DNA from 4 places in the Pseudocitrobacter faecalis genome. Region 1 is predicted to be linked to each of the others. Evidence: predicted binding sites of a transcription regulator. Region 1 holds the regulator's gene; each other region holds the start of a gene.
The links. Region 1 encodes CRP, which controls carbon source genes, mostly activating them, when cyclic AMP is high. Its sites were predicted from a motif close to ATGTGANNNNNNTCACAT; they were not measured.

Region 2: cdd (cytidine deaminase) is a predicted target of CRP. The motif match lies at 2,394-2,411, and genes of this name have one in related genera.
Region 3: azuC (stress response protein AzuC) is a predicted target of CRP. The motif match lies at 2,745-2,762, and genes of this name have one in related genera.
Region 4: ACOXYR_RS14090 (ABC-F family ATPase) is a predicted target of CRP. The motif match lies at 2,136-2,153, and genes of this name have one in related genera.

Annotation. Positions count from the first base shown of each region.
Region 1 is NZ_CBDDNJ010000002.1:4,851,583-4,857,050, reverse strand. It holds gene ACOXYR_RS23320 (phosphoribulokinase) at 1-670, shown strand, start outside; gene ACOXYR_RS23315 (OsmC family protein) at 784-1,188, opposite strand; gene crp (cAMP-activated global transcriptional regulator CRP) at 1,491-2,123, shown strand; gene ACOXYR_RS23305 (YccS/YhfK family putative transporter) at 2,172-4,247, shown strand; gene argD (bifunctional acetylornithine/succinyldiaminopimelate transaminase) at 4,240-5,457, opposite strand.
Region 2 is NZ_CBDDNJ010000002.1:1,160,235-1,165,702, forward strand. It holds gene mglC (galactose/methyl galactoside ABC transporter permease MglC) at 1-359, shown strand, start outside; gene sanA (outer membrane permeability protein SanA) at 619-1,329, opposite strand; gene cdd (cytidine deaminase) at 1,452-2,336, opposite strand; gene ACOXYR_RS06070 (CidB/LrgB family autolysis modulator) at 2,463-3,158, opposite strand; gene ACOXYR_RS06075 (CidA/LrgA family protein) at 3,155-3,553, opposite strand; gene ACOXYR_RS06080 (LysR substrate-binding domain-containing protein) at 3,659-4,582, opposite strand; gene mhbT (3-hydroxybenzoate transporter MhbT) at 4,708-5,468, shown strand, end outside.
Region 3 is NZ_CBDDNJ010000002.1:1,474,112-1,479,579, reverse strand. It holds gene ACOXYR_RS07655 (arabinose ABC transporter substrate-binding protein) at 1-255, opposite strand, end outside; gene ACOXYR_RS07650 (DJ-1/PfpI family protein) at 547-1,104, opposite strand; gene ACOXYR_RS07645 (non-heme ferritin-like protein) at 1,700-2,203, shown strand; gene ACOXYR_RS07640 (DUF2766 family protein) at 2,261-2,509, opposite strand; gene azuC (stress response protein AzuC) at 2,606-2,695, opposite strand; gene ACOXYR_RS07630 (MFS transporter) at 2,904-4,328, shown strand; gene ACOXYR_RS07625 (RpiB/LacA/LacB family sugar-phosphate isomerase) at 4,548-5,186, opposite strand; gene yecR (YecR family lipoprotein) at 5,440-5,468, shown strand, end outside.
Region 4 is NZ_CBDDNJ010000002.1:2,827,287-2,832,754, reverse strand. It holds gene ACOXYR_RS14105 (glycoside hydrolase family 1 protein) at 1-207, shown strand, start outside; gene ACOXYR_RS14100 (GntR family transcriptional regulator) at 228-944, shown strand; gene ldtB (L,D-transpeptidase) at 1,118-2,038, opposite strand; gene ACOXYR_RS14090 (ABC-F family ATPase) at 2,256-3,848, shown strand; gene ACOXYR_RS14085 (M48 family metallopeptidase) at 4,186-5,468, shown strand, end outside.

The sequences.
Region 1 (5,468 bases):
CTACTTCGGCCCGGATGCCAACGACTTCAGCCTGCTGGAACAGACGTTCCGCGAGTACGGGCACAGCGGCACCGGACAGTCGCGAAAATATCTGCATACCTACGATGAAGCGGTGCCGTGGAATCAGGTGCCGGGAACCTTCACCCCGTGGCAACCTCTGCCAGAGCCAACCGACGTGCTGTTTTTTGAAGGGCTGCACGGTGGCGTGGTGACGCCGCATCACGATGTGGCGAAACATGTGGATTTACTGGTCGGCGTAGTGCCAATCGTTAACCTGGAGTGGATCCAGAAGATGATCCGCGACACCAGCGAGCGCGGTCACTCCCGCGAGGCGGTGATGGATTCCGTCGTGCGCTCAATGGAAGATTACATCAACTTCATCACGCCGCAGTTCTCACGCACACATCTCAACTTCCAGCGCGTCCCGACGGTCGACACCTCTGACCCGTTCGCCGCCAAAGGCATTCCGTCACTGGATGAGAGCTTTGTGGTGATCCACTTCCGCAATCTCGACAATATCGATTTCCCCTGGCTGCTGGCGATGCTGCAGGGATCATTCATCTCGCATATGAATACGCTGGTCGTTCCCGGCGGCAAGATGGGGCTGGCGATGGAATTGATCATGACGCCGCTGGTGCAGAGATTGATGGAAGGGAAGAAGATTGGGTGAACGGTGCGGGCTGGGCCCCTCACCCTAACCCTCTCCCAGAGGGAGAGGGTACCGATTGTGCGGTTTTCTCCCTCTCCCTCTGGGAGAGGGCCGGAGTGAGGGGGGCCGTCAACTTACCCCTCCACCACCTCATAAGAATGGGTAATGTTCACCGCTTTGCCCAGCATCAGCGCCACTGAACAATATTTCTCAGCCGACAAATCTACGGCACGGGACACCGCCGCATCTTTCAGCTCTTTGCCGGTCACTATGAAGTGCAGATTAATATGCGTGAACAGACGCGGCGCTTCTTCACGGCGTTCAGACGTCAATTTAACTTCACAATCGGTCACGTCATAGCGGCCCTTTTGCAAAATAGACACCACGTCGATGGCGCTACAGCCACCCGCCGCCATCAGCACGACTTCCATGGGGCTTGGCGCTTTATCACCTGAGTTGCCATCCATCAAAATCTGGTGCCCGGAAGCCGACTCACCCAGGAAGGTTAACCCTTCCACCCATTTCACACGCGCTTGCATAATTGTCACTCCAGAGTTGCAAATTTATTGTCAGATTACGCGCACATAACAAATCTCGCAACGGAAGTAGACCTGGGTCATGCTGAAGCGAGACACCAGGAGACACACGGCGAAAGCTATGCTAAAACAGTCGGGATGCTACAGAGATACATAAACGTACTGCATGTATGCAGAGGACATCACTTACTGGTCGCGACAATCTTTGACGGCCAACTTCCCAGGTAGAGGGAAGGATATTATTTCAACCAGTGGCGGCCTGATTTATGCCGCTGGCGATAGCTTATAACAGAGGATAACCGCGCATGGTGCTTGGCAAACCGCAAACAGACCCGACACTCGAATGGTTCTTGTCTCATTGCCACATTCATAAGTACCCATCGAAGAGCACGCTGATTCACCAGGGTGAAAAAGCGGAAACGCTGTATTACATCGTTAAAGGCTCCGTGGCAGTACTCATCAAGGATGAGGAAGGCAAAGAGATGATCCTTTCCTACCTCAACCAGGGCGATTTCATCGGCGAACTGGGCCTGTTTGAAGAAGGTCAGGAACGTAGCGCCTGGGTTCGGGCGAAAACCGCCTGTGAAGTGGCTGAAATCTCCTACAAAAAATTCCGTCAGCTTATCCAGGTTAACCCGGATATCCTGATGCGTCTCTCCTCTCAGATGGCGCGCCGTCTGCAGGTGACCTCTGAGAAAGTCGGTAACCTGGCGTTCCTCGACGTAACCGGTCGTATCGCGCAGACGCTGCTGAATCTGGCGAAACAGCCGGATGCCATGACCCACCCGGACGGTATGCAGATCAAAATTACCCGTCAGGAAATCGGTCAGATCGTCGGCTGCTCCCGCGAAACAGTGGGCCGCATCCTGAAGATGCTGGAAGATCAGAACCTGATCTCTGCACACGGTAAAACGATCGTCGTTTACGGCACGCGTTAATCTCGTCTGACGGCGTATTGTTCGCACAATACGCCGTTTTTGTCTCTTATGTGGCGCAGGCTGATTTACCACCCGGAAGTCAACTATGCACTGCGGCAAACGCTGGTGTTATGTTTGCCGGTCGCCGTCGGCCTGATCCTCGGCCAACTTCAACACGGTTTACTGTTTTCTTTGGTGCCTGCCTGCTGCAACATCGCCGGGCTGGATACTCCTCATAAACGCTTCTTCAAACGCCTGATTATCGGTGGGTCGCTGTTCGCTGGTTGCAGCCTGATTGTGCAACTGCTGCTGGCCGATGATATCCCGCTACCGTTTATCCTCACCGGGCTGGCGATGGTGCTGGGCGTTACCGCCGAAATCAGCGCCCTGCACGGGCGATTACTTCCGGCCTCGCTGATAGCCGCCATTTTTACCCTGAGCCTGGCGGGCAATATGCCCATCTGGGAGCCGCTACTTATCTACGCGCTCGGCACGTTGTGGTACGGGCTGTTTAACTGGTTTTGGTTCTGGTTGTGGCGTGAACAACCGCTGCGCGAGTCGTTGAGCCTGCTCTATCGCCAACTGGCCGAGTACTGCGAAGCTAAATATAGCTTGCTGACGCAACATACCGATCCCAATACCGCCCTGCCGCCGTTGCTTAACCGTCAGCAGAAAGTGGTCGATCTGATTTCCCAGTGTTACCAGCAAATGCATATGCTGGCAGCCAATCAACACAATGATTACAAGCGTCTGCTGCGCGCCTTCCAGATGGGGCTGGATTTGCAGGAGCACATTTCAGTGAGCCTGCATCAGCCGGAAGAGGTGCAAAAGCTGGTTGAGCGTAGCCACGCCGAAGCGGTGATTCGCTGGAACGCGCAGACCGTCGCCGCACGCCTGCGGGTCATGGCCGATGATATTCTCTATCACCGCTTCCCGACGCGCTTCAACATGGATAAACAAATTGGCGCGCTGGAGAAAATTGCCCGTCAGCATCCGGATAACCCGGTCGGGCAGTTCTGCGCCTGGCACTTCAGCCGCATCGCCAAAGTGTTGCGCGCGCAGCGCCCCCTTTATCCGCGAAACCTGATGGCCGACAAAGAACGTCGCCTGCCCCTGTTCCCGGCGCTGAAAAGCTATCTGTCGCTGAAATCGCCCGCGCTGCGTAATGCTGCGCGCTTAAGCGTCATGTTGAGCATCGCCAGCCTGATGGGGGCGGCGCTGCATCTGCCAAAACCCTATTGGATCTTAATGACCGTGCTGCTGGTGACACAAAACGGCTACGGCGCGACACGCGTGCGTATCTTCCACCGAGCGGCAGGCACGCTGGCGGGGCTGGTGATTGCCGCCGTAACGTTGCACTACCATTTCCCGGAAGGGTTTGCGCTGACCGCAATGCTGGTGATCACCCTGATAAGCTATCTGATTATTCGCAAAAGCTACGGCTGGGCGACGGTCGGTTTCACCATTACGGCGGTGTACACCCTGCAATTGCTGACGCTCAACGGCGAGCAGTTTATCGTAGCGCGTTTCGCCGACACCATTATCGGCTGCCTGATTGCTTTTGGCGGCATGCTGTGGCTGTGGCCGCAGTGGCAAAGTGGCCTGCTGCGCAAAAATGCACACTCCGCGCTGGAAGCGGATCAGGAAGCAATACAGTTAATTTTGAGTGACGACCCTCCTGCCGAAAAACTGGCGTATCAACGTATGCGCGTCAATCAGGCGCATAACGCCCTGTTTAACTCACTCAATCAGGCAATGCAGGAGCCGGGCTTTAATACGCACTATCTGGAAGATATGAAACTTTGGGTGACGCACAGCCAGTTCATCGTTGAACATATCAACGCCATGACCACGCTGGCGCGTGAGCACGATACGCTCTCACCGGAGCTGATGCAGCGTTATCTGGAATCGTGTGAAGTCGCCCTGCAACGCTGTCAGCAGCGGCTGGAGTATGATGAATCGGGCAGTAGCGGGGATGTGAACATCATGGAGTCACCGGATACGCTGTCCCACGGGCCACTCAGCACCATGGAACAGCATCTCCAGCGTGTTCTGGGCCACCTCAACACCATGCACACCATTTCGTCGGTGGCATGGCGTCAGCGGCCACGGCACGGTATCTGGCTAAACCGGCATATCAACTGACGACTTTCGCCACCGCCTGTGCAAAGCGCGTCATACCCTCGTCGATATCTTTCTCTTCCACCACCAGCGACGGCGCGAAACGCATCACGTCCGGCCCGGCGTTCAGCACCATGACACCGGCATCAGCGGCCGCATAAAGGAATTCACGCGCGCGGCCTTTATACGGTTCTTTCAACTCCGCGCCAATCAGCAGGCCCATTCCGCGAATATCGCTGAAGACATCATACTTCGCGTCGATATCCTGCAAATGCTTCACGAAACGTTCGCGTTTGGTATGAACGCCATCGAGTACGTCAGGCGTATTGATAATATCGAATGCCGCCCCTGCCACGGCGCACGCCAGTGGGTTACCACCGTAGGTCGAGCCGTGGGAGCCAACATGGAATGCGCTGGCAATCTCTTCGGTGGTGAGCATGGCGCTAATCGGGAAACCGCCGCCCAATGCTTTCGCGCTGGTGAGGATATCCGGCGTCACGCCATAGTGCATGTACGCGAACAGCGAACCAGTACGCCCCATACCGCTCTGCACTTCATCAAACACTAACAGCGCCTGATGCTTATCGCACAGATCCCGCAGCCCCTGTAAAAATTCCGGCGTAGCGGCCAGCACGCCACCTTCACCCTGAACAGGTTCCACCACAATCGCGCAAGTATGGTCGTCAATCACCGCTTCAACCGCGTGCAAATCGTTAAACGGAACATGGACGATATCCGCCGGTTTCGGGCCAAAGCCATCGGAATATTTTGGCTGACCGCCGACGGAAACCGTAAACAGCGAGCGACCATGGAAAGCGTTGTGGAAAGCAATAATCTTGCTTTTGTACGGGCTATGACGCGTGGAGGCGTAGTAACGCGCCAGTTTAAACGCGGTTTCGTTGGCTTCTGTACCGGAGTTCATGAACACCACGCGCTCGGCAAAGGTAGCGTCCACCAGCTTCTGACCCAGACGTAGCGCCGGTTCGTTGGTGAACACGTTACTGGTGTGCCACAGGGTTTCGCCCTGCGATTTCAGCGCCTCAACCAGCGCCGGATGGCAATGCCCCAGCGCCGTTACGGCAATCCCGCCCGCGAAATCGACGTACTCTTTCCCCTGCTGATCCCACACGCGGCTACCTTTGCCTTTTACCGGGATAAACTCCGCCGGTGCATAAATTGGCAGGATCACCTGATCGAATGTCGCGCGGGTAATTGCAGGTTGTTTGGTTGTCATGTCATGCCCTT
Region 2 (5,468 bases), 3.7 Mb from region 1:
AAGCGGCGAAAGTTTCCGGCGTGAACGTGGCGGTAAACCTGCTGGTTATCTATGCGCTGTCCGGTGTGTTCTACGCTTTCGGCGGTCTACTGGAAGCGGGGCGAATTGGTTCTGCGACCAACAACCTTGGCTTTATGTATGAGCTGGATGCCATTGCAGCCTGCGTTGTGGGAGGGGTTTCCTTCAGTGGCGGCGTGGGTACGGTGCTTGGTGTGGTCACCGGTGTGATTATCTTTACGGTTATCAACTATGGTCTGACCTACATCGGCGTTAACCCGTACTGGCAGTACATTATTAAAGGGGCAATTATTATCTTCGCCGTAGCGCTGGATTCACTGAAATACGCGCGTAAGAAATAAGTCACGGATAACAAAAAGCCCGAAGCTGTCTGGCTTCGGGCTTTTGTTTATGATTTACACGCGGCCTGTCATGATGTCGTTATTTTTTACCGTACCGAGCAAATTAATCAGCCGACTGGGTGTTGTGGGCATTAAACCCATTTGTAAGCCAAAAGGCCTGAATACTTTATTGACCGTTGCTATCGAATTATTGATTTTATTATTCGCAGGCATTGTCATAATCTGTTCCGGCGTTACGTAATGCGTAATATTTTACACATTACGGTTTCTGCAATTTCAGCAACTGCTCCGGCGTCACTGCCGGGTAGCCCTGGGCATCTTCCGGCACTTCATGCTGTGTCGGAATCGGAATGAGCGGGCCTAAAAATCGCGGTTCACGTTTAAAGACGTAGAGATCGGCCAGCGCACCAAATCGCGCACCGAATTCACGCAGGCGAACGTTCCACATATCTTTCGGCGAAGGCACGGCGTAGCACTGGGCCTGAATGCCCATATGCAGCGCGATAAACAGCGCGCGTTCGCAGTGGAAGCGTTGGGTGATGATAATAAAATCGTTGGTATCGAAGACCTTACGTGTGCGAACGATGGAATCAAGCGTACGGAAACCGGCGTAGTCGAGCACGATATCCGCCGGGTCGACGCCAGCGGCAATGAAATCTTTGCGCATGGTCATCGGCTCGTTATAGCTTTGCAGTGCGTTATCGCCGCTCAGCAGCAGATAATTCACCTTGCCGCTGTTATAAGCATTAAGCGCACCCTGAATACGATAACGGTAATACTGATTAATGACGCCTTTGCGATAATACTTAGCGGTGCCTAATACCACACCGACCTGGCGGTATGGGAGATCCTGCAGATCGTCATAGATATACGGCGCGGTTTTCCAGCTCATCCACCGATCAAGACCTAACACGGTCAACAGCAGCAGGCCGAGCAGGACTAACAGGCTGTAAAACACGCGCTTCAACATAAAAGGCTCAATGATGGTGAAAAGGAGTCTTCAGGCTACTGTACCCGCCGCTTAAGAGCAAGAATCAGCGCGTTAATTGCAGGGAAATTCGCCAGTTGCGGGCTTTCGCCCGCACTGAATGATTAACCGAGAAGGACGCGGTCGATGTTCTGGCAGCCTAACGCTTTGAGCGTCGCCACCGTCGCATCCCACTGGATGAGCGGCGCATCGGCGCGTTCAGCAAGCATCGCGCGGGTAATGGCAGGATAATCATAGCCATGCAGGCTTAACAGATTCAGCGCACCCTGCAACGGCGGTAACGTTGGGTTGAAGGCCGCATTCTCAGCGTAGCTGCCGCTGAAAATCGTACCATCAGCCAGTTCCAGCGCCACGCCAGAAGGCGATTTGCTGTATGGGGTGTGGCTTTTATTCGCGGCTTTAATGGCAGCCTGAGTTAACGCATCGCCTTCCAGTGGGTAACCGTGATCCTGCTCATCCATCAACAGCGTTTTGATGTCGAGATCTTTTGGCCCAAACGCGTCCGGCAAATAATCCTTCAGCGTATGCGGCGTACGGCCCGGCAGGTTGATGCGCAGCGCCAGCCCGCTGTTCAGTTCATTCATAAACTGACGGCAGTGACCGCAAGGGGTGTAGTTAACGGTGATCGCCGCAAGGGCTTTTTCACCGCGCAGCCAGGCGTGGCTGATGGCGCTTTGCTCGGCATGGACGGTTTGTTGCATGGTCGCGCCCAGAAATTCCATATTGCCGCCGAAATACCAGTTCCCACTGACGCCGCGCGCAATGGCGCCAACGTTGAAGTGGGAAAGGTCGGCGCGCGCGCAGGCGGCAGCCAGCGGCAGGAGCGCGAAGGCCAACGCGTCTTCGTCCAGTCCTGTCGCGCTACGCAGCGATGAGACCTGCCCGGCGCTCAGCATTGCGGAGAAGTGTGCATCAGCCAGCACAGGGGCGATGGCTGTTTGCAGGTCCGCAGGCAGTTGCGAAAAAGCAGATTGAAAACGTGGATGCATGTCGTTGCCTCGTAACAGTGTAAGGGTAAACAGTGTACGTGCCGATCACGCTTAAATGAGTGATCTAAATCTCATTATTTATGCAACACATGCAATCGTTTTACAAAATGTGTGACTTGTCGCATTTTAGCCGACCACAGAGAGAATAATCGGGAACAGGAACGGGGCGACGAGCGAGGTAATAATCCCGCACAGCACCAGTGCCAGCGAACTGAACGCGCCTTCCTGATAATCGACTTCTGCACAACGGGCAGTACCGAGGGCGTGCGAAGCTGTCCCCATCGCCAGGCCACGCGCGGCTTTGGTATTAATGCGCATCAGGTTCAGCAGGGTATGGCCAAATACCGCGCCCAGGATCCCGACGAAAATCACGCAGACAGCGCTAATCGCTGGAATGCCGCCAATGCTGCCGCCAACCGCCATTGCAATCGGCGTCGTGACCGACTTCGGTAAAATAGAGGCGGCAATTTCAGGCGATGCGCCCATTAACAGCGCCACCGAGGTACCGGTAATCATCGCGACCACGCTGCCGAAAAAGCAGATGGTGATAATCGATTTCCAGCGCGCGCGGATTTGATGTAACTGTTCATACAGCGGGAAAGCAAGAGCCACGACCGCCGGTTGCAGCAGATCGTTCAGGACTTTGCTGCCCTGAAAATAGTGATCGTAAGGTGTACCTGTCAGTAGCAGGATGGGAATAATCACCACCATCGCCACCAGCAGCGGATTCAGTAGCGGGAATTTGACCCGTGCGGCCAGCCAGCGTGCGGCAAAAAAGACCGCCAGCGTCAGCGGCAACGACCACCAGATAGAGTGCATCATTCGTCAGTTCCTTTTTGACCAACCACTTTGCGCTCGCCATGAATAATGTGCGAACTCCAGCTCACCACCAGGAAAACGACGAGCGTACTGACCGCGCAGGAGACGACGATAGGGCCGAACTGGGCGCTCAGCAGGTCGTAATATTGCATCACGCCCACGCCGATGGGCACGAACAGCAGCGCCATGTAGCGGATAAGAATGTAGCAGCCCGGCAAAACCCACTTCGACGGCAGAATTTGCAGTGCCAGTAAAACGAACATAATTAGCATCCCGATAATACTGCCGGGGATGGTGATCGGTAGCAGCGAGGCGATAAAGATTCCCGCATATAAACAGGCATATATCAGGACGAAAGCACGCAGGTATTGCCAGATAATATTCAGCGATTTGCTCATGTTGGTTACCCTTGATGGAACGCATTCATCATACAATTAAAGCCAGAAATGTGCTACTGATCACATCATGAATTGTGAGCATACCTGACATAGACAAGCGGAACATCAGGCATCTGACAGAAGCGGATGCGATAAATGATAAAGAAAACGACTCAGCGCCTGCGAGGGCTGATCGTTTTTTCTCCAGAATACGCCGACGCTGCCTTTTTGCTCAATTTTGGGCAGCGCGAGAATAGTGAGTTGCCCCTGTTGGGCGTAACGTTCAGCCAGTCGTAAAGAAAGAATAGAAATCATCTCGCTGCTTTGCAGCAGGTTGACGCTGACGTTCATTGAGGCGGATTCGATGGTGTTTTCCGGCAGCATCACGCCGTTATCTACGAGGGCGTTATCAATACTCTGGCGGATGGGCGTGCCGCTCGGCCAGACTATCCAGCGCCAGGGCTCCAGATCCTTCCAGCTTAGACGGTCGTAAGCGGCGAGAGGATGATCGGTGCGGGCAACAAAACAAACGGGTTCCGTATATAACACCTGGTAATTTAACGGCAGTTCCAGCGCTCGCCCACCAATTCGCCCGACCACCACATCCACTACGCCAGACTGCAAATCATGCAGCAACGGCGTCATTACTTTTTCTTCAATGTTCAGATGCAGGGAAGGCATCTCTTTGAGGAGCGGGAAAATCGCCTGCGAGACGCAATCGGTCGCGACCGGCGAGCAGCCGATTTTCAGGCTACCGACCAGGCCACCCTGCTTAAACCGTTCCATCTCAAACTGCGAACGTTCGAGATCGTTGATTAACCGTTGCGCGTGCGCAAGCAGCAGCTTTCCCCCTTCCGAGGGACGTAATCCTTTGCTATGGCGTTCGAAAAGTGTGATCCCGACCTCTTCTTCGAACTGTGTCAGCCACTTGGAAAGGGCAGGTTGGGTGATGTGCATCATTTTCGCCACCTGCGTCAGATTGCACTGTTCGCCCAGCGCGACCAGCATTTGCAGGTGATGAAGCTTCAGTTTCTGCGTCCAGTTTGCCATTAGCAATAACCTCCAGGTTATGACGCTGCATGGAAAGCCATTGTACAACTCATTTCAATTACCACAAAATTGCTACATACAAACAACAAATACAACATCTGCCCTACACACCTGAGGCATTTACCATGACTCAACGACGTGAACTACAAGCTCTGATTGATGCAGCCCCCATCGGCGCGCTCCAGTGGCGTGTCATTATCTGCTGTTTTCTGGTGGTGATGATGGATGGTTTTGACACGGCAGCGATTGGCTTTATCGCCCCCGATATCCGCGCACACTGGCAACTGACGGCAGCAGAACTGGCCCCACTATTTGGTGCTGGCCTGCTCGGTCTTACCGCTGGAGCACTGCTTTGTGGGCCACTCTCCGATCGCTTTGGCCGTAAGCGCGTCATTGAGTGGTGCGTGGCGTTTTTCGGTATCCTCAGCCTGCTCTCCGCTTTTTCACCGGATCTGGAAACGCTGGTGATCTTGCGCTTCTTAACCGGGCTGGGCTTAGGCGGCGCAATGCCCAATACCATCACCATGACCTCCGAATACCTGCCAGCTCGTCGACGCGGCGCGCTGGTGACCCTGATGTTCTGCGGCTTCACGCTCGGCTCCGCCTTTGGCGGGATTGTCAGCGCACAACTGGTTGGCATGATCGGCTGGGCGGGTATTCTGGTACTCGGTGGCGTGCTGCCGATGATCCTGTTCTTCTACTTACTGGTTGCGCTGCCGGAATCTCCCCGCTGGATGGTGCGCCGTCAGCGACCTCAGGCGCACATCGCGAGGCTGGTCAGTGAGATGACCCAGGCGCGCCATGACGACACCATCTTCTGGCTCGATGAACCGACGTCGGTAAACAAAGGCAGCATCGGCCAGCTTTTCGCCGGACGCCAGCTCGC
Region 3 (5,468 bases), 3.4 Mb from region 1:
AACAAACCCTTTCGCGCCGTTAGCCGCCAGGCTATCGATGGCGTTCAGGGTTTTCTCGCCGTCGGGCACGGCAATTTTAATAACGTCAAAACCCAGATCTTTACCGGCTTTGTCTGCAAACTTCCATTCGGTCTGGAACCACGGCTCTTCCGGCTGCTTCACCAGAAAACCGAGCTTCAGGTTTTCCGCCATAGCTGATTGTGACATAACCGCTGCCAGGCCGATGGCGGCCAGCGCTTTAGTGAATTTGTGCATGGTATACTCCAGCCTTAGTGCTTTTATTTGTAGGGAAATAATCGGTTTAAAATTTTAATTAGGACATAAAACAACGTATTAGCCGTTTCGTTAACGGCATTACGGTTGTTAGCACATTAATAGCGGGAAAATATTTATCCATAAGAGAGCCGCATCACACCGCAGAATTACAGTAGTTGCATGCATGGATTTAGCAGAAAATGACATACAGAAAGGGCGAATTGTCTGACAATTCGCCCCGGTAATAGCATGATAATCTATATTGTTAGCTAACCCATCCTTGTTCAGGGGTTACCACGAATAGTAAATGTGGTCTGCGTGTTCGCGTACTGGCGCTTCGTCACCTAATAAGCGTGCCGCCACAGTAAAGGCAAAATCAAATACATGACCAAAACCTTTACCGCTGATAAGATTCCCCTCTTCCACGACCGGGGCGTCGATATACACGCCATCAGTAATATCCTGCCATAAGTCGCCGGAACAGACATAGCGGCGCCCTTTAAGCAAACCATTACCTGCCAGCACGCGAGCAGCAGCTGAACAAATCGGGCAGAGATATTTCCCCGCCTCATCATGCGCGGCGACAAATTTCACGACATCTTTATTCGCAGCCAGATTGACACTGCCCTGCGGCCCACCCGGCAGAACCACGGCGTCGTAGATTTTATCCCTACGTTCTGCAAGTGTCGCATCTGCTACCATCGGAATATCGTGGTAGCTCACCACCGCACGAGATTCAGCGCAGGACACCAGTTCAACGTGAATATGCAAACGACGCAGAATATCAATTGTGACAATCGCTTCACCTTCTTCGAATCCGGGTGCTAACAGCACGGCAACCTGTTTCATGATAACTCCTGTTTTATCGTAAGCGGGGATTTGCCAAATAATTGCGCGTGAACCGATCGACCTCATATTGGCAAAAATGATCTAAAACAATTTCCTGGTTATTGAAGTGATTGTTTACCCAAAAACCAAACAAAAATAAACCACTGTTTCATTTTATTATGTGAAGAGTACGTAATGCCTGACAAACAGTGAAGTGGTTTTTTGTGATCCCGCCAAAAAATGTTAATGCGATCACAAACAAAGCTGACAGGTAATATATTCACTATATAAATCATACAACTGTAATAATTCATTACGGTCACGCGCGTAGAGATAATCCTTTTCTGGAATATAGTTGTAACAAAAAGTAAATGAACAAACTTAAGAGTTTTCTTAGGCTGGAGTGCGCGGTATTATTTTTCGAGCCGAGTCAGGAATCGTACATCGGTCACATTCAGAGGTCATTGAATATTACATTCTGTTATTGTTCTCTGACGCGTAAATAGCGTGATTTAAACGTAAATTAATTCAGGCTGCTTCATTGTAGCGTATCAATTTAAAGTAAAAATCCGCCTGTTAACGTGAGTTGTCCCTTCCAGGAAATAAGGATATTGGTATGGCAGTCCCAGGAATGGTTCAAAAACTGAATACTCAAATGAACCTTGAGTTTTACGCATCTAATCTCTATCTCCGTCTGAGCGAGTGGTGTTCTGAACAACGCCTCAACGGCACCGCGACTTTCCTTCGCGCGCAGGCGCAAACCAGCGTCACCCAAATGATGCGGGTATTTGATTACATGAAGAAATCTGGCGGCTATCCGGTCGTGAAAGCCATCGAGCCACACGAAGAACAGTGTGCATCACTCGAAGAACTCTTCCTGAAGACCATTGAAGAGTACAACCAGCGCAGCACTACGCTTTCTGAGTTGGCCGAGCAGGCAAAGGTTCTGCGCGACGACAGCACGCTGAACTTCCTGACCAATCTTGAAGAAGAGCAACAGCAGGATGGCGTTTTATTGCAGGCCATTCTTGAGGAAGTACGCAACGCCAATAAAGCGGGGCTGTGTATGCAACAAACCGATCAGCATCTGCTGAACGTGGTGAATCACCAGGTGCATTAATCCCTTCCCAAGCGACAACCGGCAGCATAAACCTGCCGGTTGCATAACCCGTATCAATCAGTGTGCTTCACCCTGCGGTGTAAACTTCAGCTCAATCAGGGCAATGGCTTTTTGGATCGCGCGCAGCGTGACCGGATCAGCTGATGGGTGCCCAGCGAAATCAATAGATTTCAGTTGAGTGGACATTTTCTCACGCACTTCGACGGGGGCGATGACATCGATGACATCAAGAATTTGCTTAATGACCAACTGGCAGGCTACCACGTCGGATACCAGTTCTTCATCAGCAGTCAGGTTCTGGGACATATACGCTCCTTAACATTTAGGGGTACTATGGTACCCGAAAGGAACGAAGCGTGCTCCTTGCAGACATAAAAAAACCTGCCGTGGCAGGTTTTTTTATCAGAACATAGCGCCTGGCGGTACGTCTTTGAAAGTTTTGCAATAGTTCTCGAACATGCTTTTGAGGATTTTGCGCATGCGTTGTTTCATTGTGATGCTCCGATTTTGTTACACAGGTGTTATTGTCTTTTGACACATAGTATGACATTCATCACAAAAATCAACCAAAACGAGATATGCGTCACGTTTAATTTTTCAGCAAACCGCGATTAAGATCTATTATCTGAAACAAATCCGTTACTTAGCTAAAAACTTATATTAGAAAAATTGCAGATTATTTTGATAGGGTAAAACAAAAATGAGTGAGCCTCTCCAGGCACAAAACAAGCGCGGACTGTCGCCTGCTGCTCTGTTGGTTGCCGGGGCGTTTTTTATGGAGTTTCTTGATGGCACCGTGATCGCCACCGCCCTGCCCGACATGGCCAAAAGTTTTGGTGAAGACGCCGTCGATCTTAACATTGGTATCAGCGCCTATCTGATCACACTGGCCGTTCTCATCCCCGCCAGCGGCTGGATTGCCGACCGATTCGGCGCACGGAAAATATTCACCCTGGCGCTGGCCATTTTTACCCTGGCATCCGTATTTTGCGGCCTGGCAACCACCGTCGATAGTTTTGTCGCCATGCGCATCCTTCAGGGAATGGGCGGCGCGCTGATGGTACCCGTTGGACGTCTGGCAGTTCTGCGTACTACACCAAAACATCTGCTCATCACGGCTATCGCCACGCTCACCTGGCCCGCGCTCATCGCCCCCATTATCGGGCCGCCGCTGGGTGGGTTTATCACCAGCGTCGCGGACTGGCGGTGGATCTTCTTTATTAACGTTCCATTGGGCATTATCGCCATTTTGCTGTCGCTACGTATCATTCCCGACATCCGCGATGACGAACGCCGCCCCTTTGACCTGCCTGGTTTTCTCGCTACCTCGGTGGCGATGGTATGCCTGGTGTGCGCCATGGAAGCGCTGGGCGGTCAACGCATACACAATTGGGTGGTGTTGACACTCTTTGCTATTGGCGGATTGGCATTTTATTACTCGCTGTACCATTTCCGGCGAGCCAAATGGCCGATGATCCGTCTGGATGCGCTGAACGTACCGACTTTCCGGGTCACGATGTACGGAGGATCGCTATTCCGGGCTTCAATCAGTGCGGTGCCTTTCCTGCTGCCGCTGCTTTTTCAGGTCGGTTTTGGGATGGATCCGTTCCATTCAGGCCTGCTGGTACTGGCGGTATTTGTCGGCAATCTGACCATCAAGCCCGCCACGACACCGCTGATTCGCTGGCTGGGATTCCGCCGCCTGTTACTGATTAATGGCGCTTTGAACGTTGTGGCTCTGGTCGCCTGCGCCTTCTTAACGCCACAAACTCCCGAGTGGGCCATATTACTGGTGCTCTATTTAGGCGGCGTATTCCGCTCCATCCAGTTCACCGGCGTGAGCACGCTGGCTTTTGCCGACGTGCCCGGCTCGCAGATGAGTTATGCCAATACGCTGTTCAGCACCGCCAGTCAGTTAGCCATTGGACTTGGGATCACCCTTGGGGCAATCGGTATTCGTCTGGGGGAGAAAGTGAGTGAAGTGCTGGCACTCGGCGCCATGCCGGGAATAAGCTTCAGACTGGCGTTTGTGTTTATCGCTCTGATCTGTCTGGTTGGGATGATGGACACGCTACGGCTGACTAAAGATGCTGGTGTGTCGGTATCTCAAAAGGTGAAAGCATAGAATCAAAAATCCCCACACCGCTGGGGATTCAGATTGCTGACGGAGTGCACTTTGTTCTTGCCGGATGCGGCGTAAACGCCTTATCCGGCCTACAAAATCGCAGTAATTCAATATATTGCAGAATTCTTGTAGGCCTGGTAAGCGGAGCGCATCAGGCAATTTCGCGTTTGCCATCAGTCTCTATCCCCACGCAAGTGGGGATTTTCATTTCATACAGAATTACCCGAGGATCTCACGCACAAACGCTTCGATCTCTTTATTCTGGCAATTTTCAAAGAAACACTGCTGGAAACGCTGGCCAGAAACGGCGGTTTTCACCAGCTCCGGGTCAATCGCACGCAGCGTATCAAGATAGTTTTCCTTCACCACAGCCGCTTTCACCTGGTTCAGAATGCCCGCGTTACGAACCTGCGGTTCTTTACGCTCTGGCGGATAACCTTCCCCGTTGCGACCGGTAAAGGCTTTTTCAAAAATAAAGCGCACGTTCAGCTCCGCGCCCCAGCCGAAGCCTTTCGCGAAGGGCAGCGACAGTGCGTTACCGTTGTTGATCTGCGCGAAAAGGAAGGCATCAGCCGGATCGATGCAGTAACCACATACCACACCCGGGTGGATGTTCAGGGACATCAGCGCCCCCTGGCCGGTACCGCATCCAGTTACGACGAAATCAACCGCTTTGGAATTCAGCAGGATGCTGGCCATGATACCCAGGTGAATATAGGTCAGATGATGGTCATTTTCATCGCTCATACCTACGTTGAAAACCGGGAAGCCTTTTTCATCGGCAACCGCTTTTAACTCATTATGAATGATGGCGTTTTTGCTGGCCTGGCTGTTTTCCATCATCAGTGCAATTTTCATTCTTTCCTCTCCTGAATGCAGCGCGGGCGTCTCCCGCAAGGGTTCGATAACAATGTATCAACCTTACAACCTCACAAACATACTTTCAAATTTTATGAAAAATGGTTTTAAAAATCACAGCAAGGCTCACATTTTTGCTTTATCAGACGCCCATCGTCGCCATAAGAAAGCACGGTTATCGTCTTTAATCGGAAGATTGCCCACACCGGCATGTGACAGGATAGAGCAATGATAGATTGCCCCGGGTAACACCATGAAAACATTCTTAACGATTAGCGCTAT
Region 4 (5,468 bases), 2.0 Mb from region 1:
GCCATTTTTGAGGATGGCGCACAGGTGATAGGCTATCTGGGGTGGGGGTTAATTGATATTCTCAGCTCTCAGGGCGACATGCGTAAGCGTTATGGCGTGGTGTATGTGAACCGTGAAAACCATGATTTGAAGGATTTGCGCCGTGTACCGAAGAAAAGCTATGCGTGGTTGAAGCGGGTGATCCACAGCAACGGCGAAGAGATGTAACACCAAAAAAGGAGTGGAAGATGGCGGCGAAGTACCTCTCCATCGCGCAGGAAATTAAACAGCGCATTTTAAGTCAGCGTTATCCGGCGACGGAGCCGCTGCCCGATCAACTGGCGCTGGCGGCTGAGTTCAAGACCAGCCGCATGACGATTCAGCAGGCGATGCGCCAGCTGATAGTTGAAGGCATGATTTACGCGCGTCAGGGGCAGGGGACGTTTGTGCGCAAAAACTTCCGCCAGCTTTCGCAATGGGATGTCTCGGGCAGTGACTACTTTGGCGCAACCGAAACCTGGCGGCATCTTGGCGAGGTGACAAGCCAAGTGATTGCCTTTGAGGTGCGGTTCCCGGATGAAAAAGAGCAGGCCTCGTTGCTGATTAACGCCGACGCGCCGGTATACGATTTTATTCGGTTGCGCTTGGTTAACGGTGAACCGATTTCACTGGATATGACAGTAATGCCGGTATCTTTGGTGCCGGGGCTGAATAAATCACATCTCGAAAGTTCGGTATTCCGCTACGTGCGGGAAACGCTGGGCTTAAAGATGATGGGTTCCTATCGCGTAGTGCGCGCCTGTAAGCCGGATGCGCGCGACAGAGAGTATCTCAACTGCGATGAGACCGACCCGGTACTGGAACTGGAGCAGGTTATTTATCTGGAAGACGGTACGCCGCTGGAGTATGCGCACTGCCATTATCGCTACGATCATGGCGGGTTTGTGATGGTGAATAATGGGTGATAGTTGTGCGCTGATGCCCTCACCCCGGCCCTCTCCCACAGGGAGAGGGAGAAAAGCGGGCACGAACGGTCCCCTCTCCCTGTGGGAGAGGGTTAGGGTGAGGGAAAAAAAACGCACTAACCCCAAAAAAAATGGCGAAGCATCCGCTTCGCCATTTTCACATCTGAACCTAATCAGTTCAGACGAATCGGGATACCCGCACGGCTCTGAATCGCCTGATTCAGTACATCCTGGTCTACATCAGACTGAGAGGTCACTTTCTGCACCGCAGAATTCAGCGTAACCGGAACAATTTCACCGCCTTCAAACTGTGCTTCGGTCACGGACAGCGGGTTGTGTACTTCGATAAAGCGGCTGCCATCTGGTTCCGTGGTCGCTTTCACAGGTTCATCGATAAACTGTACGCGGGTACCGACCGGCACGCTCTCGAACAGGAATTTGATGTCTTCGTTACGCAGACGCACGCAACCGTGGCTCACGCGCAGACCGATACCAAAGTTGGCGTTGGTACCATGAATGGCGTACAGGCGGCCGATGTACAGCGCGTACAGTCCCATCGGGTTATCCGGGCCAGCCGGAACCACGGCCGGCAGCGGGTTACCCGCCGCGCGATATTCCGCGTGCATTTTCGCTGTCGGTGTCCAGGTCGGGCCCGCTTTCTTACGTTCTACTTTGGTCGTCCAGTTAATCGGGGTGTCTTTTCCTAACTGGCCAATCCCGATTGGCAGCACGATGACCGTGTTAGTGCCTTTTGGGTAGTAGTACAGACGCATTTCCGCGCTGTTGATGATAATGCCTTCATGTACGGTATCCGGCAGAATCAGTTGCTGCGGAATAGTGAGCACAGTGCCGCCTTTCGGCAGATACGTATCCACGCCCGGGTTAGCTTCCAGCATATTGGAAAGACCCATCTGATACTGCGCCGCAAAGTATTCCAGCGGCTGCTTATTGTTCTCAGGGATGGTGATCACCTGATTCTGACCAATGACACGACTACCATCCGTCGGCAACGGATATGTCACTGCGGATGCGGTTTTACAGAAGCCAACGACTGCAAGCGCCGCAGCGAAAAGTGTTGTTAATTTCATGTTCATGTTGTTCGAGATATCAGTGCCACTCAGGCTGTGGTTGGAAAATCGGATGTATGATGGAAGCGCATTATATGTGCATTCCCGGCAACAGGGAATTCAGATGTGTACGAAATCACATTTTTTTCACTTAGGTGACAGTTTAGCCCGTTACGAAGGCGGGCGATTTTAATTCGGAATTGTGGCATAATAGGCGGTTTGTCACATTCCTCAGGATACTTCCGTGTTAGTTACCAGCAACGTTACCATGCAGTTTGGCAGTAAGCCGCTGTTCGAAAACATCTCCGTCAAATTTGGCGGCGGCAACCGTTACGGCCTGATTGGCGCTAACGGGAGCGGCAAATCCACCTTTATGAAAATCCTCGGCGGCGATCTTGAACCGACGCTCGGCAACGTCTCTCTCGACCCGAACGAACGCATCGGTAAGCTGCGTCAGGATCAGTTCGCCTTCGAAGAGTTCAGCGTACTGGATACAGTCATCATGGGGCACGGTGAGCTGTGGGAAGTTAAACAAGAGCGCGATCGCATCTACTCACTGCCCGAAATGAGCGAAGAAGACGGCTATAAAGTGGCCGATCTTGAAGTGAAATACGGCGAAATGGACGGCTATTCCGCTGAAGCGCGCGCCGGTGAACTGCTGCTGGGCGTGGGTATTCCGCTGGAACAGCATTACGGCCCGATGAGCGAAGTGGCACCAGGCTGGAAGCTGCGTGTGCTCCTGGCCCAGGCACTGTTCTCTAACCCGGACATTCTGCTGCTCGATGAACCGACCAACAACCTGGACATCGACACCATTCGCTGGCTGGAGCAGGTGCTGAACGAGCGCGACAGCACCATGATCATCATTTCGCACGACCGTCACTTCCTGAACATGGTCTGCACCCACATGGCGGATCTCGACTACGGTGAGCTGCGCGTCTACGCCGGTAACTACGACGAATATATGACTGCCGCCACCCAGGCGCGCGAACGTCTGCTGGCCGACAACGCCAAGAAGAAAGCGCAGATTGCTGACCTGCAATCCTTCGTCAGCCGCTTCAGCGCCAACGCTTCTAAATCTCGCCAGGCAACGTCCCGCGCGCGTCAGATTGACAAAATCAAGCTCGACGAAGTCAAAGCATCGAGTCGCCAGAACCCGTTCATTCGTTTTGAGCAGGATAAAAAACTGTTCCGCAACGCGCTGGAAGTGGAAGCGCTCAGCAAAGGCTTTGATAACGGCCCGCTGTTTAAAGGCGTTAACCTGCTGCTGGAAGTGGGCGAGAAACTGGCTATTCTCGGCACCAACGGCGTGGGTAAATCTACGCTGATGAAAACCCTGGTTGGCGACTTAACGCCGGATCAAGGCACGGTGAAATGGTCTGAAAACGCACAAATTGGCTACTACGCGCAGGATCATGAATTCGAATTTGAAAATGATCTGACCGTCTTCGAATGGATGAGCCAGTGGAAACAGGAAGGCGATGACGAACAAGCGGTGCGCAGTATTCTGGGTCGTCTGCTGTTCAGCCAGGACGATATCAAGAAACCGGCGAAAGTGCTTTCCGGTGGTGAAAAAGGCCGCATGCTGTTCGGTAAACTGATGATGCAAAAACCGAACGTGCTGGTGATGGATGAACCGACCAACCACCTGGATATGGAATCCATTGAATCCCTGAATATGGCGCTGGAAATGTATCCAGGCACGCTGATCTTCGTTTCTCACGACCGCGAGTTTGTTAGCTCTTTGGCGACGCGTGTAATTGAAATTACGCCGGAGCGCGTCATTGACTTCAGCGGTAATTACGAAGATTACCTGCGTAGCAAAGGTATCGAGTAATAGAATGGCTGGAAGCGCAGAGTACGATTTGTGTTTCCAGCCACTTTTTGTTTTTCTTCCCTTTCAACTCTTTTCTTTTATAATAAAAAATTAATTTCACCGCCTTGCTAATTTGTAATGAATTTTACAAAGTGATTTATTCATTAAATATATAACGCATTGCAATTAAATTACTTAATAATATTCTTAATTTAAATGGATGAGTTTTTCTATGGAAAGAAAAAGGGTTCTTAATCTTTTTTATACCCCGCTGTTTCTCTTTATATATGGATTATGGAAATGCTGGCGGGCAAGTGATAATACTGATGATATAGAAGTTATCCAGTTTGGATTAGCCATGCTGGCGCTTCTGTTAAGTCTGGTGGCGATGTTTATTCTGGGAAGCGCGGTTATGGTGTGTAAGGCCAGTGCGCGCACTTCGCGACGTTCCCAGGATGTGCTCATCCAAAAGTTTAATCTCTGCCGACGACTGCTGCCCTTTATGATGGTTGGAGACATTCTTTTTTGCGGCCTCGCGACCGTTGCCTTAGTGCTCTCTGAAATTATCTGGACAATGGGTCACGTAGAGATGAATGGCGGCGGGATAAAATTGCTCTTCGCCATGGTGTTAGCGGTATTTGCCATACTCTGGATGATCATTAAAAGTTTCTTTTCTGTGCGTAAATGCTTTGCCCTGTTTGAGCCTGAAGATTCGCGGGTGATAGGCGTCAATCTGCCAGAAATGCAGGCGCCTGAACTCTGGCAGTGGGTTCGGATCCTTACCTCTCAGGCGCAGCTTACGCCACCAGATAACATTGTCGTGGGGTTTTTTGACTGTTTTTATGTTACGGCTAACCCTGTCCAAATTGAAAAGGGCGAGCGCTTAACGGGGAATACACTCTATTTACCGCTGACGTATCTGTCACTCCTTAATGAAGCGGAGATTGCCGCTGTCGTGGGGCATGAGTTAGGTCACTTTACCGGCGAGGATACGCAGTACAGCTTGCGCTTCGCCCCCCTCTACGCGGGCATGCAAAATAGCCTGCAACAGATGGCCAAAAACATGCAGGATGCCTGGATAGATCGCCTTGTGCTGTATTCCGCCCTGGATATGGCAATGTGGTTTTTACAAACATTCCATGAGACGGTGAACCACTGGAGCCGCATCCGGGAACTGGCCGCCGATGAAACCGGAGCTCGCGTATCATCCTCTTCGGCCTTCGCCTGCGCATTGCTGAGAATATCGGCGCTGAATGAGCCCGTTGAGCGCTTTCTGGAGGACGTTCTTCGCGGGCGGAAGAACAGTGCCAATTGGACGGAAGGGCTGATCTCTGCGTTACAAAAGCTGGGGCCGCTTGATGTCCTTGCCAGCATCGACAGTGAAATTGCGCATCCCATGGATAGCCATCCCACGACCCGCACGCGTATCACTGCCCTGAATCTTTCCCTCGATGAATCGCTGCTGTCACGCGCCTCTCGTGCCGTTGTACCAGAAGAGAATCTTTTCTTCCCGGCGTTATTCACGCCCGTTGCCAGCGCATTGTCTTGCGAGATATCTCAGGAGATTGAACCATTGCGCGCCGAGATACGCGAGGAAATCGAGGCAGAAGCAGCACTGGCGACAGAAGCTAAAGCTATATG